One region of the Brevundimonas sp. ABV4_179 genome, then DNA from elsewhere that is predicted to be linked to it. Evidence: predicted binding sites of a transcription regulator. Region 1 holds the regulator's gene; the other holds the start of a gene.
What was found. Region 1 encodes LexA, which represses DNA repair genes until DNA is damaged. Its sites were predicted from a motif close to ATGTTCNCNANNTGTTCT; they were not measured.
Positions count from the first base shown of each region.

Region 2: a site for LexA is predicted at 4,919-4,936, ahead of recA (recombinase RecA). Genes of this name have one in related genera too.

Region 1 covers NZ_CM149976.1:2,234,080-2,241,607, forward strand. Annotated here, with positions in the region: gene gltA (citrate synthase) at 1-698, opposite strand, end outside; gene gltX (glutamate--tRNA ligase) at 765-2,180, opposite strand; gene ACYX4P_RS10740 (ComEC/Rec2 family competence protein) at 2,179-4,353, shown strand; gene lexA (transcriptional repressor LexA) at 4,334-5,032, opposite strand; gene trpC (indole-3-glycerol phosphate synthase TrpC) at 5,165-5,959, opposite strand; gene trpD (anthranilate phosphoribosyltransferase) at 5,956-6,993, opposite strand; gene ACYX4P_RS10760 (anthranilate synthase component II) at 7,010-7,528, opposite strand, start outside.
Region 2 covers NZ_CM149976.1:133,364-140,891, reverse strand. Annotated here, with positions in the region: gene ACYX4P_RS00695 (LLM class flavin-dependent oxidoreductase) at 1-138, opposite strand, end outside; gene ACYX4P_RS00690 (ribonuclease) at 242-607, shown strand; gene ACYX4P_RS00685 (hypothetical protein) at 685-1,185, shown strand; gene ACYX4P_RS00680 (phosphatase PAP2 family protein) at 1,182-1,985, shown strand; gene ACYX4P_RS00675 (right-handed parallel beta-helix repeat-containing protein) at 1,987-2,946, shown strand; gene ACYX4P_RS00670 (M20/M25/M40 family metallo-hydrolase) at 3,017-4,864, shown strand; gene recA (recombinase RecA) at 5,038-6,120, shown strand; gene ACYX4P_RS00660 (3-hydroxyacyl-CoA dehydrogenase NAD-binding domain-containing protein) at 6,538-7,528, opposite strand, start outside.

The sequences.
Region 1 (7,528 bases):
GCGTGCAGGGTGAAGATGCGGTCCATGGCGCGAACCAGGGCCGGATCGACGTGATAGTCTTCGGCCGGCACGGCGAAGCACATGCGCAGGAAGTTCTCGGCGTACGACAGGTCGTTGCGCGGCGAGATGAAGGGCTGGCCGACGTGGTATTTGTAGGCGCGAGCCGCGATGGTGGGCATCTTGGCGATCAGGCGGATGGCCGAGATGTCGCGCTGGATCGGATCATGGATGTCCAAGCTGTCGTGGTAGAAGGCCGACAGGGCGCCGACCGTGCCGACCATGATCGACATCGGGTGGGCGTCGCGGCGGAAGCCCTCGAAGAAGCGGTCGAACTGGGCGTGCAGCATCGTGTGGGTGGTGATGCTGTTTTCGAACTTCTCGAACTGTGCGGCGGTCGGCAGTTCGCCGTGCAGCATCAGATGGCAGACTTCCAGGAAGTTCGACTTCGACGCCAGTTGATCGATGGGATAGCCGCGGTGCAGCAGCACGCCGGCGTCGCCGTCGATATAGGTCAGGGCCGATTCACAGGCCGCCGTAGAGGTGAAGCCGGGATCGAAGGTGAAGGCGCCCGTTCCCGCATAAAGCTTGCGGATGTCGATGACGTCCGGGCCGGTGGAGCCCGAAAGGACCGGCAACTCGATGGTCTTGTCCTCGAAGGACAGGGTCGCCGAGCCGGCGGTTTTGGCTTGTTCAGTCATGAATGCCCCTTTGCATCATACGTCCAGGCGCGGGGAGGCGCCGGGCGCTTTTTGGTTTGTGGGTGATCACTTAGTCTGTTGCAGCGCATCATCCAAGCGTCCGAGACTTTCGTCGCGACCGAGAGCGGATAAAGTTCGTGCGATGTCGGGCGAAGCTGACCCTGCGGTAAGCGCCGCGCGCATCGGCGGGCCGATTTTTCCAAAGCCCACGCGCTCGGATTCGGCGAAGGCCTTCAGTTCAGCCTCCAGGGCGAAGACGTCCCAGGACTGGAACAGGGCCAGCCGGTCGCGCAGTCGCGACAGGCGATCCAGCGTCTCGCCAGACAACAGGCCGCGGGCCTTTTCGTCGAGCGTCAGAGGTCGGGTCTTCAGCACGAATGCGGTCTGATCGGCCAAGTCTAGCACCGTCTTGGCGCGGTCCTTGACGAAGGGCATGGCGCGCTGGAGCCGGGCCTCGTCGGCCTCAGCCAGGACGTGCCCTTTCTGCAGGTGAGCGTCCAGCGCCAGCTTGGCCAGTCGTTCGTCGTCGGCCAGACGCAGCCAATGGGCGTTGACGTGGGCCAGTTTGTCGAAGTCCAGCCGAGCTGGGGCCTTGCCGATGCCGGCCAGATCGAACCAGGCGATGGCCTGGGCGTCGCTGAACAGTTCGTCGTCGCCGTGCGCCCAACCCAGTCGGGCCAGATAGTTGCGCATGGCCTCCGGCAGATAGCCCATCTCGGCGTATTCATGCACCGCCTGGGCGCCGTGCCGTTTGGACAGTTTGGCGCCATCCGGCCCGTGGATCAGCGGGATGTGGGCGAAGACGGGCCGCATCCAGCCCAGGGCGTCGTAGATCAGGCTCTGACGCGCGGCATTGTTCAGGTGGTCGTCGCCGCGAATGACGTGGGTCACGCCCATGTCGTGATCGTCCACCACCACGGCCAGATTATAGGTCGGGGCGCCGTCCGAGCGCAGTAGGACCAGATCGTCCAGATCGTCGGTCGACCAACTGACCGCGCCCTGGACCTCGTCGGGCACCGTCACCGTGGTCGATTGCGGCCGGCGGAACCGCACGACGTGGGGCAGAACCAGATCGTCAACGGTGGGCTCGCGGTCGCGCCAAGGCGATTCGAAGCTGCGCTTCTCCGCCTTGGCCTCATCGCGCAGACGGCCCGTCTCCTCGGCGGAGGTGAAGTCGCGATAGGCGTGGCCGGCTTCGAGTAGTTGATCGACCACCTCGCGGTGGCGGTCGGCGCGGCTGAACTGGAACACAGGCTCCTCGTCGGCGAACAGCTCCAGCCAGCTCAGCCCGTCGAAGATCGCCCTGACGGCCTCATCGGTGGAGCGCTCGCGGTCGGTGTCTTCGACACGGATCAGGAAACGCCCTGCGTGTCGCTTGGCGTACAGCCAGTTGAACAAGGCGGTTCTCGCCCCGCCGATATGCAGATAGCCTGTCGGCGAGGGGGCGAAGCGGGTGACGACAGTCGAAGAAGGTGAGGTCATGGGGGAGGGGTCCGTAGGCGAGGCCCTTATACGCTCCGATGCGGCAAAGCCTACCCCCGGCGCGCGATTGCAATCCTGGCTGGCCGATCAGGTCGGCGCCCAGGCGCTGCGATGGCGGCTGTGGGGGCCGGTGGCGTTCGGCGGCGGGTGCGCCTTCTATTTCGCCCTGCGGTCCGAGCCGCCGTTCTGGCCGCTGGTGTTGGCGGCGGTCGCGGCTTTTGCGTTCTGGGGCTTGGCCAAGGCGCGGGGAATGACGCGGCGCATCACATGGCCCCTGCTGCTGATCGCCTGTCTGGCGGGCGGCCTGGCGGCGGCCAAGGCGCGCACTGGCTTCGTCGCCGCCCCCATCGCACCGGTGCTCGGCGAGCCGACGGCGATCGAGGCCTGGGTGGTCGATGTGGACAGCCCTGGCCAACGCGGCGCCCGGGTGGTGATCGCTCCCGTCTGGATTCGCGGCCTGGCGCCAGACCAGACGCCGGTGCGCCTTCGCGCCACCGTGCGGGGCGAACCGCCCGAACCGGGCCGGGCCATACGTGTGTTCGCCATCCTCAATCCGCCGCCGGCGCCGGCCAGTCCCGGCGCCTACGATTTCGGCCGGAACGCCTTCTTCCAGGGCATGGGCGGGGTCGCCTTTGCGCTGGGAGAGACGCGCGAGGCGGACCTGCCCCGCCCGCCGTGGCGCCTGCGGCTGGAGATGGCGGTGAACGGCGCGCGCTACGCCCTGGCTCAGCGCATCGTGGCGCGGTTGGGCCAGCGGACGGGCGGGATCGCGGCCGCCATGACCACCAGCCACGAGACCTGGATCAGTCAGGAAGACATGGATGTGATGCGCGATTCCGGTCTGGCGCATATCCTGTCGGTGTCGGGTCTGCACATGGCCATCGTCGGCGGCTTCGTCTTCTTCGCCGTACGCCTTGGCGTCGCGGCATGGCCCTGGTTGGCGCTGCGGGTTTCGGGCAAGAAGGTCGCGGCTTTGGCGGGCCTGGTCGCGGTGGGGGTCTATCTGGTGGTGTCCGGCGCGCCGCCGCCGGCCGAGCGGGCCGCCATCACCGCCGCCATCGCCTTTCTCGCCATCCTGCTGGATCGGCAGGCGGTGACCATGCACGGCCTGGCGGTTGCGGCCTTCGTCGTGCTGGCCATCCAGCCGGAGGCTGTCGTTACGCCCGGCTTTCAGATGTCGTTCGCGGCGACCGCGGCGCTGGTGGCCTTGGTCGAGGCCTGGCCCAAGCGACCGCGCGAAATTTCCGCACCCTGGCCGATCCTGGCGATACAGCGGTTCGCCGGCTGGATCACGGCGGCGGTGGCGGCCAGCCTGGTCGCCGGCATGGCGACCGGGCCATTCTCCATGCAGCATTTCAACCGCACGGCCGTCTATGGCCTGCTGGCCAATCTCGGCACATCGCCGGTGGCGGACTTCATTTTGATGCCGGCCTTGGCGCTGGGTGCGGCGCTCGAACCCCTGGGGCTGGGCGGCCCCTTCCTGGCGGTGGCGGGATGGGGCGTCGATCTGATGCTGGCGATCGGGTCGTGGACGGCCAGCTTACCGGGGGCCGTTAGAACCATACCGAGCGCGCCCGACGTCGTTCTGCCCATCGCCTTCGTCGGCGTGCTGTTCATCTGCCTGTGGCGCGGGCGGCTACGCTGGATGGGTTTGCCGCTGGCGGCGGCGGTGCTGATCTGGCCCCGTCCGTCGGCGCCTGACCTTTGGATCGGGGACGGCGGAACAAACGCGGCCTTCAATCGGCACGGCGCGGCGGTCGTCGTGTGGCCAGGCGTGCGAGAGTTCGCCGCAGACCTGTGGTCCCGGCGAAGGGGGCTGGCCCTGACCAAGCGGGAAATGGACGGCTGGACCTGCGATCGCTTCTCGTGCCGGCCCCAAAGCCCTGTTGCTGGACCGATCGCATTATGGTGGGGCAGGCGGGCGCCCGATCCCGAACGTCTGGCGGCATTGTGCGAAACGGCCGAGGTCGTCGGACTCCGCGCCGCCGTCCCAGATATTCCCGCATCCTGCGCCGGCCGTCTGGTTCTGGACGGGGTGGATTTCTCTAAGGGCGGGGCGGTCGAACTATGGCGCGATGGCGTCGGCTGGCGCGCGGTCTGGACGACCGACGTGCGCGGCAACCGTCCCTGGACGCGCCAACCCGACCCCGATGTCAGTGATAGCGGCGCATGAGCCCCACCAGCTTGCCCTGAACCTCCACCTGATCAGGGCCGAAGATGCGGGTCTCATAGTTGCGGTTGGCCGGTTCAAGCGCGATGGAGCCGCCCTTGCGGCGCAGGCGCTTCAGGGTGGCTTCCTCGCCCTCGACCAGGGCGACGACGATCTCGCCATTGGTCGCGGTGTCGCCGCGCCGGATCACCACCAGATCGCCGTTCAGTATGCCGGCCTCGATCATAGAATCGCCCTCGATCTCCAGCACGTAGTGATCGCCCTTGCCGAGCATGGATTCCGGCACCGGTAGGCGGTCCTGTTCATGCTGAATGGCGGCGATGGGAGTGCCGGCGGCGATCTTGCCCAACAGCGGCAGATCGCGCGTGTCGTTGGCGGCCATAGGCGCGGTCTCGCGAACCGGTGCGCCGCCTTCGATCACGTCGGGCTTGAACCCGGCCCGGCCGCGCGGCGCGCCGGCGGTCGCCTGTTCGGGCAGTTTGGTCACTTCCAGCGCGCGGGCGCGGTGGGCGAGGCGGCGGATGAAGCCGCGCTCCTCCAGCGCTGTGATCAGCCGGTGGATGCCCGACTTGGAGGCCAGGTCCAAAGCCTCCTTCATCTCGTCGAACGAGGGAGAGACGCCCGTCTCCTGGATCCGTTCGTGGATGAACATCAGCAGTTCGTGCTGTTTGCGCGTGAGCATCGCCAAGCCCTCAAGCGCCCTCTCCGTAGAATCGGAACGGGCCGTGAACATTGATGATGTTCTGTAAGTGTTCCTTCCTAATGTCAACTTAACGGCCGCGCTGGCCCGCATCGGGCCAAGGAAAGCCGTGCCTCAGGCCGCCAGCAGCGCTCGCGTCGCCGCCTCGACATCGGCTTGGCGCATCAGGCTTTCGCCGACCAGTATGGCCTGGGCGTGGGCGGCTGAGACCCGCGCGACATCATCCGGCGTGAAGATTCCGCTTTCCGCGACCAGAAGGGCGCGCACAGGGCTGAGCATCGACAGGCGTTCGGTGACCTCCAAGTCGACCTCGAACGTCCGCAGCGAGCGATTGTTGACCCCCACCAGATCACCGCCCAGCGCACAGGCGCGGGCCATCTCGTTCTCGTCGTGCGTTTCGATCAGGGCGTCCATGCCGAACCGTTCGGCCTCCGCCAGCAACTCGGCCGCAAGCCTGTCGTCGATCATGGCCAGGATGATCAGGATGCAGTCCGCGCCCAGAGCGCGGCTTTCCGCCACCTGCCACGGATCGACCAGGAAATCCTTGCGCAGGCAGGGCAGGGCGACGGCCTCGCGCGCGGCGGCCAGATAGGCGTCGTCGCCCTGGAAGCTGGGGCCGTCGGTCAAGACCGAAAGACATGCGGCGCCCCCCGCCTGATAGGCGCGGGCCAAGGCGGGCGGATCGAAATTGGGGCGAATCAGACCCTTGGACGGGCTGGCCTTCTTGATCTCGGCGATCAGGGCGGGGCGACCCGTCTCTTCTTCGACCCGCTCCAGGGCGGCGCGAAATCCGCGCGGCGCCGAGGCGGTCTTGGCCATGGCCTCGATCGCGTCCTGAGACGTGGCGGCTTTTCGGGCGGCGACGTCCTCGCGCTTGTAGACGGCGATACGGTCGAGAACGTCGGTCATGCGTCGGCTTCGGGGTCCAGCGGAGTCGTGGTGATGCGGGCCAGACGCTCTAGCGCCTGTGCGGCGCGGCCGTCGTCGATGGCGGCGGCGGCCAGCACCGCGCCCTCGGCCAGATCGGCCGCCTTGTCCGCCACGACCAGGGCGGCGGCGGCGTTCAACAGGACGATGTCGCGATAGGCGCCGGCCTGGCCCGCCAGCAGGGCGCGCAAGGCGGCGGCGTTCTCCTCGGCGTCGCCGCCGCGAATGGCGTCGATGGGGCTGCGCGACAGGCCGGCGTCCTCTGGCGTGACCTGGAACCGTCGGACGGCGCCGTCCCTCCATTCGGCCACCTCGGTCGGGCCGGATGTCGCCAGCTCGTCCAGCCCCTGCCCGTGGACGGTCCAGGCGCGCGTCGCGCCCAGCCGCCCCAAGACATCGGCCAAAGGCTCCAACAGACGCGGATCATAGACGCCCATGACCTGACGCCGTGCAGACGCTGGGTTCGAAAGCGGACCCAGAAGATTGAATACGGTGCGAAAACCGATCTCGCCCCGCACGGGCCCGACGTGACGCATGGCCCCGTGATAGGCGGGCGCGAACAGGAAGCAGATACCCGCCTCGTCCAGCGCCTTCCGTTGCTGCGCCTGATCGGCCATCAGGTTCACGCCCAGGATCGACAACACGTCGGAAGAGCCTGATTTAGACGACATGGCCCGGTTGCCGTGCTTGGCGACCTTCAGCCCCGCGCCAGCCAGAACCAGGGCGGCGGCGGTGGAGATGTTGTAGGTGTGCTGACCATCCCCGCCGGTGCCGCAGGTGTCGATGACTTCGTAAGGGTGATTCAGCGTCAGGGCCGCTTCGCGCATGGCCGAAGCGAAGGCGGCGATCTCATCCACCGTTTCGCCGCGCATCCGCATGGCGGTGACGGCGGCTGCGACCTGGGACGGGGTCGGCTCGCCCCGCAGACAGGCGGCGAAGAAGTCGTGCGCCTGTTCCGACGTCAGCGGTCGGCCCTCGACCAGCCGGGCCAGGATCGGCTTGAACCCTTCCGCCATGGTCAGTCCGCCACGATCAGGCGGCCGCGAGGCGCTTTACGCCGGCGATATCGAGGAAGTTGGCCAGCATGTCATGGCCGTGTTCGGTGGCGATCGATTCCGGGTGGAACTGCACGCCGTGGATCGGACGGACGCGATGCCGCAGGCCCATGATCTCGCCGTCGGCGGTCCAGGCGGTGACCTCCAGGTCATCGGGCAGGGTTTCGCGCCGGACGGCCAGCGAATGATAGCGGGTGGCGGTGAAGGGCGAGGGCAGGCCGGCGAAGACGCTCTGGCTCTCATGCAGGATGGGCGACGTTTTGCCGTGCATCAGGGTCTTGGCGCGGATCACATCGCCGCCGAACGCCTGACCGATGGCCTGATGACCCAGGCAGACGCCCAGGATCGGCATGGAGGCCGGCGCCGTCTGGATCAGCGGCAGGCAGATGCCGGCCTGATCCGGCGCGCAGGGGCCGGGGGACAGCAGGACGGCGGCGGGGTTCAGCGCCCACGCCTGGTCCACCGTCAGGTCGTCGTTGCGCACCACATGCGTCGG
Region 2 (7,528 bases), 1.5 Mb from region 1:
GTGGTGTTCGGCCAGCCAGAACCGCCGGAAGCCCAGGCGGTCAGCGGCCTTGGCGAAGGCTAGGGTCTCGTCGAGGGCGCGGCGGGCGTCGCCGCCTTCGACGATAGGCGACAGGTCGAGGACTGAGAACGGGATCATGACGCCTAGATCGGGGCTGGCGCGCGGCGTTCAAGAGCGAGCGCGCGGGAACCGCAACGGCGTCGGGCGCTTTAAATCGTCTCCACCATGAAAGAGCTGCGCCATGACGGACGCCGACCCCACCCCGCCCGAAAACGCGAAATCCGAAGCCGAGTGCGACGACGCGCGCGAAGCCGCCGACATGGGCGAGCGCCCGGACCTGGGCCATAAGGCCGACACCCTGATCGACGCCCTGGACGGCAGCGATTCGGGCTCCGACACCCGCGCGGGCTCGTTGCGCGGCGGATCGGCCGGCGGTTCGGACGACGACCCGGATTCGCGCAAGATCAACGAGACCCTGGCCGAGGAAGGCCGGTCCGAGGCCGATCCCGATTCGCCATCGGACGCCGGACCGGACGCAATCGCGGGTTCGGGACGGGATTTCGAAGGCGCTGGCGGCGATCCGGCCGAGGGCGGTCGCAAGGAATAGGCGCGCCACGCCTTGCCGCCGCCGCAAGCCTGCGCCACGGTGGCGCTTAGACCCTTTGGTCCAGGGACGCTTCTTCGATGATGCTTCGTTTGGCGGCGGTTTCCGCCGTTGTTCTGTTCGGCCTCGCTGGCTGCGACCGGGCGAACGCCCCGGCTAAACCTTCCGCCACGGCGGAAACGGCCGCGCCGGCGGTCCCGCCCAAGACGGCGGAGGCAGGATCCGCCGCAGCCGTGGGGGCGCGTGCGCCAGCCGCAGAGCCCGCGCCTGCCGCTCCGGCGTTCGCCCCCCTGTATCCCGGCGCCCGGATCGACGGCGCGCCCCTGGCGGCTGACGGCGCGGCCGGGCCGGGCGGCCTGGTCACCTTCACCACCGACGCCTCGCCGGACGAGGTTGTGGCCTTCTACCGCCAGCGAGCCGAGGCCGCCGGGCTGAAGTCGGTGACGGGCATGAATCAGGGCGAGGCGCGGGCCTATGGCGCGGCCGGCGACGCCGCCGACGGCCCCTCGCTACAGGTCGTCGCGGCCCCCAGCCCCGACGGCGCAACCTCGGTGCATATGAACTGGAGCGCCGGGTCGTGATCGGACGCGCGGCGCGGCTGGCGGCAGGGGCGGGCGCCGTCCTTGTCCTGGCCGCCTGCGCCGGATCGCCGAAGTCGGTCGTGACGATGCCGAAGGACGGCTATCTGTCGGCCGCCGTGCTGTCGGACATGGCCGCCGCCGTCCCCGCTCCTCCGACGCCGGGTTCGACCCAGGATGTGGCGGACAAGACGGCTTCGGCCCGCTACGCGGCGTTGGAGGACGGCGACCGCTGGCTGCTGGCCACCTCCCACGCCGAGGTGCGGCCGCCGCTGGCGCTGCAGCATTTCGACTGCGCTCTGGGGGTCCGGCTGGGCTCGGCCGAGACGCCGGCGCTGGACCGGATGATGAGCCGCGTCTTCCATGACGCCGCCAGCGTGGCCGAACAGGTCAAGGCGCGTCAGATGCGCCCCCGTCCGATCGCGGACGATCCCCAGCGCCGCGCCTGCCAGACCCTGGACGCGGCCGCGCGCCGCAGCGGCTCCTATCCGTCGGGCGGCGCGGCGGTCGGCGTGGCCTATGGCGAGGCGTTCGCGGCGCTGGAGCCGGATCGCGCCGAGGCCGTGCGCCGGATCGGACATGAAATCGGGATCAGCCGCCTGGTCTGCGCCATGCACTATCCCAGCGACGTGGCGGCGGGCGAGACGATCGGCCGTCAGGTCGCCGCCCAGGCCATAGCCGACCCTGCCTTCCAGGCGGATATGGCGGCGGCGCGCGCCGAACTGGCGGCCGCCCGCCGCACGGGCCTGACCAATCCCGGATGCGCGGCCGAGCGGGCGGCCCTGGCGACCGTCCTGCCCTGAGATGGCGGGCTGGTTCGCCCTGGCGGTCGCGCTCCAGTCCGCCTCGGACTTGCCCGCCGCCCGACCCTGCACGGCGCAGGAGTTGGCGGACCTGATCACGCCCTCGGGCCAGCCCTATCGCCTGGCCTGCCAGGCCGACACAGGCGGGCGCGACATTCGCCGTCGGGTGTTGATCGAGGGCCAGGCTGCGTCCGGCGCCGCGCTGGATTGCGGCGGGGGCGAGATCCGCGCGCCGGGCCAGGCGACCACCGGCGCCCCGACCGTGGCCGTCTGGTCGCACCGCCAGGGCGACGGCTGGTCCAGGCCCAGCGATGTGGCCATCCGCAACTGCGGCGTCGCGGGCAATGTCCGCATCTGGGGCATGGGGGCGGGCGGGTCGATGCGGGACCTGCTGGCCTCGTCGCGCACGGCCGGGCATACACTGGCGGCCCAGTCGGCCGCGCCGATCAGGGTGGTGCTGGACCGGGTGCGGTTTCAGGGCGTGGGAACCATTCCCCTCTATGTCGGGCCGGGGGTCACGCAGACCACGGTGACGCGGTCGCGCTTTTCCGGCCGATCAACGTCGGTGGCCATCTATCTGGACGCAGAGAGCGCCGGCGCCCTGATCCAGGACAACGATTTCGACATTCGCACCGGGCGCGAGCAGATCGCCGTGGACGGATCGGGCGCCAACCGCATCGTCGGCAACCGGCTGGCGCTGGACGGTCGCGGCGGGGTCTTTCTGTACCGCAACTGCGGCGAGGATGGGGTGATCCGCCACCAGACGCCCTCCTATAATCGGATCACGGACAATGTCTTCACCGGCGCCGGCTGGTTCAGGCCCCGCGCGGTGGTGATCGGGTCGCGCGAGGGGCGCAGGTCCTATTGCGGTGACGACCGGGGCTGGCCCTTCGGGTCCAGCATCGACGACGGGGACGGCGCCACGGGCAATCTGACGGCGCGCAACAGCGTGCGTCGCTGATCGGCTCGCCCCTTGCGCCGGTCGTCCGCGCAGGGCTGACTGGACCGATCGCGATCAGGGGGACAAGACGATGCGGCTGATCCTGTTGTTCACGGCGCTGGCTGTCGCCCTGGGTCTGGCCGTGATCGCCAGTCAGACGCCCGCGCCGCGGCCGGTCTCGACCCCGGTCGAAGCCTTTTCCGCCGCGCGGGCGATGGCCGATGTGCGCGAGATCGCCCGCGCGCCACATCCAGTCGGGTCCGACGACCACGCGCGGGTCCAGGCCTATCTGATGCAACGGATGACAGCCCTGGGCCTGGCGCCCAGGATACAGACCGGCCCCCTGTCGCCAGGGGCTGTGCAACGGCTGGAGCGCGAGGGGCGAAGCCCTCACGGGTTGGCGGCGGCCAACATCGTCGGCGTCCTGCCCGGCCGCGACCCCGACCGGCCCGCCGTCCTTATGATGGCCCATTACGACAGCGTGCCCGGTTCGCCCGGTGCGGCCGACGATGCGACGGGCGTGGCGGCCATTCTGGAGGCGGTGCGGGCGATCAAGGCGCGCGGCGGGGCGGACCGCGATCTGATCGTCCTGCTGACCGACGCCGAGGAACTCAATCTGGACGGTGCGCGGACGTTCTTCGCCGCCCATCCGTGGCGCGACCGGATCGGGGCCGTCGTCAATCTGGAGGCGCGGGGCGGCGGCGGTCGGGCCATGATGTTCGAGACAGGGCCGGGCAACGCCGGCGTCATCGCTGACTATGCGCGGGCCGCCGGCGCCGTGACGGGCGGCCCGTCCAGCAACGCCTTGGCGATCTTCGTCTATCGACTGATGCCGAACGGCACCGACTTCACCGTGACGGCGGCCAAGGGGCTGGCGGGGATCAATCTGGCCTTCATCGGGCGGCCGGATCAGTATCATTCGCCCGCCGCCACGCCGGACGCCCTGGATCAGGGCAGTCTGCAGCATATCGGATCGCAGGCGCTGGAGGTGGCTGACGCCTGGCTGCGCGCCCCGACGCTGCCCCAGGCGACACAGAACGCCGTCTATGCCGACCTGTTCGGCCTGGCGGTCGTGCGGCATCCGCCGGTCGTGGGGTGGGTCCTGCTGGCCATCGCCGCCCTGGCGACCGGCTTGGCGGTCTGGCGGGTGCGTCGCGTTCAGGGCTTGAAGGTGGGCGCGGTCTTGGGCGGCGCGGCGGACGGCCTGTGGCTGCTGGCCGCCGCCGTGGTCGCGGGCCAGGCGGTGCGGGTGCTGGCCGGACCGTTGGGCGGACGGGTTCAGTCGCCCGAGACCTATTACACCCTGCTGCGGCGTCTGCCGGCGCTGGAGATCGGCGTGGCGCTTGCCTTGTCGGGCCTGGCGCTGCTGCTGATTGCGGGGCGCGCCGGCGGGCGGACGGTCGCGTTTGGCCTGGTCGCGGCGGCGGCGTTGACGACCGTCCTCGCGGGTGTCGATCCGGTCGTCCTGGGCGCGGCGGCCGTCGCGATCGGTCTCAGCCTGTGGCCGCGCGCGGCGGAGGAAACGCCCTGGGGCGGGTGGCTGGGCTTGATCGGCCTAGTGCTGGTTCTGGGCGTCGCCGTCCAGGCCGTGGCGCCCGAGGCCGCCTTCCTGCTGATCTGGCCCGCCCTGATCGCCGCCGTGACGGCCGCGACCGCGGCCCTGATCTCCGCGCGTCTGACCACCTGGACCGTCCTGATCCCGGCGGCGCTGGCGACGGCCGTCGTCGGCGGGTGGCTGCTGGTGCAGGGACATGGCGTGTTTATGGGCGTCGGCATGGACCTGCCGGGTGTTCTGGGCGTGATCGCTTTGCTGATCGTGCCCCTCTGCCGACCACTGTCGCCTGGCGCCGCTGGCGGCATCCGGGCGTTGAGCCGGATTGCGGGAGGGTTGGTCGTGGCGGCGATGGTCGCCGGGCTGGGCGCGCGACTGATCGCCTGACTTGGATGCGTCAGAAACGGTCGTGTTCGATTTTATGTTCTCGTTTTGATCGAGAGAACATCTTGTGAACTAGAACAAACCGTGCCCATAGTCGGCCTCACGAAACGGGGGCGGGTCCAGGCGGGTCTCTCCCAAGCTTAATGACGGGAATCATGGCAAGGGAGACGAAGGCAATGGCTTCGCAGGCGGCATTGAAATTGGTGGGCAAGGACGACGGCGACAAGCAGCGCGCCCTGGAGGCGGCGATCGCGCAGATCGACCGCGCCTTCGGCAAGGGCTCGGTGATGAAGCTCGGCAAGGCCGGGCAGGTGAACGAGATCGAGAGCGTCTCGACCGGCTCGCTGGGTCTGGACATGGCCCTGGGCATCGGCGGCCTGCCGGTCGGGCGGGTGATCGAGGTGTTCGGCCCTGAGTCGTCCGGCAAGACGACCCTGGCCCTGCACACGGTCGCCGAGGTGCAGAAGAAGGGCGGGGTCGCCGCCTTCGTCGACGCCGAACATGCGCTGGACCCGGTCTATGCCCAGAAGCTGGGCGTCAATCTGGACGATCTTCTGGTGTCGCAGCCGGACGCCGGCGAACAGGCGCTGGAGATCGTGGACACCCTGGTCCGTTCGGGGGCTGTGGACATCGTGGTCGTGGACTCCGTCGCCGCCCTGACCCCGCGCGCCGAAATCGAGGGCGAGATGGGCGACAGCCTGCCGGGCCTGCAGGCGCGCCTGATGAGCCAGGCGCTTCGCAAGCTGACGGCCTCCATCTCCAAGTCTAAGTGCATCGTCCTGTTCATCAACCAGATCCGTCACAAGATCGGCGTCATGTACGGCAGCCCCGAGACGACGACGGGCGGCAATGCGCTGAAGTTCTACGCCTCGGTGCGTCTGGACATCCGCCGCACCGGTGCGATCAAGAACCGCGACGAGGTGGTCGGCAACACCACCCGGGTCAAGGTGGTCAAGAACAAGGTCGCCCCGCCGTTCCGCGAGGTCATCTTCGACATCATGTACGGCGAGGGCATCTCCAAACTGGGCGAGGTCATCGACCTGGGCGTCAAGGCCGGAGTGATCGAAAAGGCCGGCAGCTGGTTCAGCTATGACTCCACCCGGATCGGCCAGGGCCGCGAGAATGTGCGCGAGTTCCTGAAACAGAACCCCGACATCGCCGCCTCCATCGAAAAGGCCGTGCGCCAGTCCACCAACAAGATCGCCGACGACATGCTGGGCGCGCCCGAGCCGGACGAAGGCCAGGATCTGGAAGGCTGACGCCAGAACGAGGGGCTGGGCGCGGTCGGGCGGGCTTTGAGCGTTCGCTTCGGCTGCGGCCCGGTCTTTTCACCGCTACTCCGTCGCCCCTAGCGACCCGCCACCGACCCCGCGAAGGGCGGCGGAGCGACCCGCTCGACCTCGTGTCGGGCGGGTCTTTTTCTTTTTTGGATTAGCAGGGTTCGCGGGACTTGAGTTCGATTGTTCAACCTATCCGCTCATCTCAGCGAAAGCCGGGACCCAGTGCTTTGGCAGATACGGCTTGTGCATTGGCCGGGGCAATCGATCCAACGCACTGCTGAGCGACAGAACTGGGTCCCGGCTTTCGCCGGGATGAGCGGGAGAGAGGTAGCGCTCAAACCAAAACGGGCGGCCCGAAGGCCGCCCGTTCCGTAGACCAGCGATGTCCGAGACCGATCAGGCGGCGGCCTTCTCCGGGGCGAACTTGCCGTAGAAGGTCTCGTTCTTGGCGGCCATGTCGCGCAGCAGCTGCGGGACCTTGAAGCGGTCGCCGTACGACGCCGCCAGACGGTCCGCCGTCTCGACGAACTTGGCCAGGCCGATGCCGTCGATGAAGCTGATCGGGCCGCCGGTCCAGGGCGCGAAGCCCCAGCCCAGGATGGCGCCCAGGTCCGCCTCACGCGGGTCGTCGATGACGCCCTCTTCCCAGCAACGCGCCACTTCGACGGCTTGGCGATACAGCAGGCGCGTTTTCAGCTCGTCGATCTGGGCGAATGCGGTCGGCTCTTCCGGCTGGTCGATGCCCTTGGTGACGGGCGCCAGGTCGGACAGACCCTTCCAGAGCGTCTTGGGCTTGGTGTCGTAGTCGTAGAAGCCCTTGCCGTTCTTGCGGCCGAAACGTCCCCCCTCGACCATCTTGGCGACGATGTCGGCGCCTTCCGACGGGACGTATTTGTCACCCAGGTCCAAAGCCGTCTGTTTGGCGATCTTGTAGGACAGGTCCAGGGCGACGTCGTCGTGCATCTCCAGCGGGCCGCGCGGCATGCCGGTCATCCGGCCGACATTGTCGATCAGGGCCGGGCCGTAACCCTCCTCCAGCATCGCCATGCCCTCCATCAGGAAGGTGGAGAAGCAGCGCGAGGTGTAGAAGCCGCGGCTGTCGTTGACGACGATCGGCGTCTTCTTGATCTTCAGCACATAGTCCAGCGCCTTGGCGATGGCGGCTTGACCCGTCTTTTCGCCCAGGATGATCTCGACCAGCATCATCTTGTCGACCGGCGAGAAGAAGTGGATGCCGATGAAGTCTTCAGGGCGGACCGAGGCCTCGGCCAGACCGGTGATCGGCAAGGTCGAGGTGTTGGAGCCGAACACGGCCCCCTCGGCCAGTTGCGCCTCGGCGCGCTTGGTCACATCGGCCTTGATCTCGCGGTTCTCGAACACGGCCTCG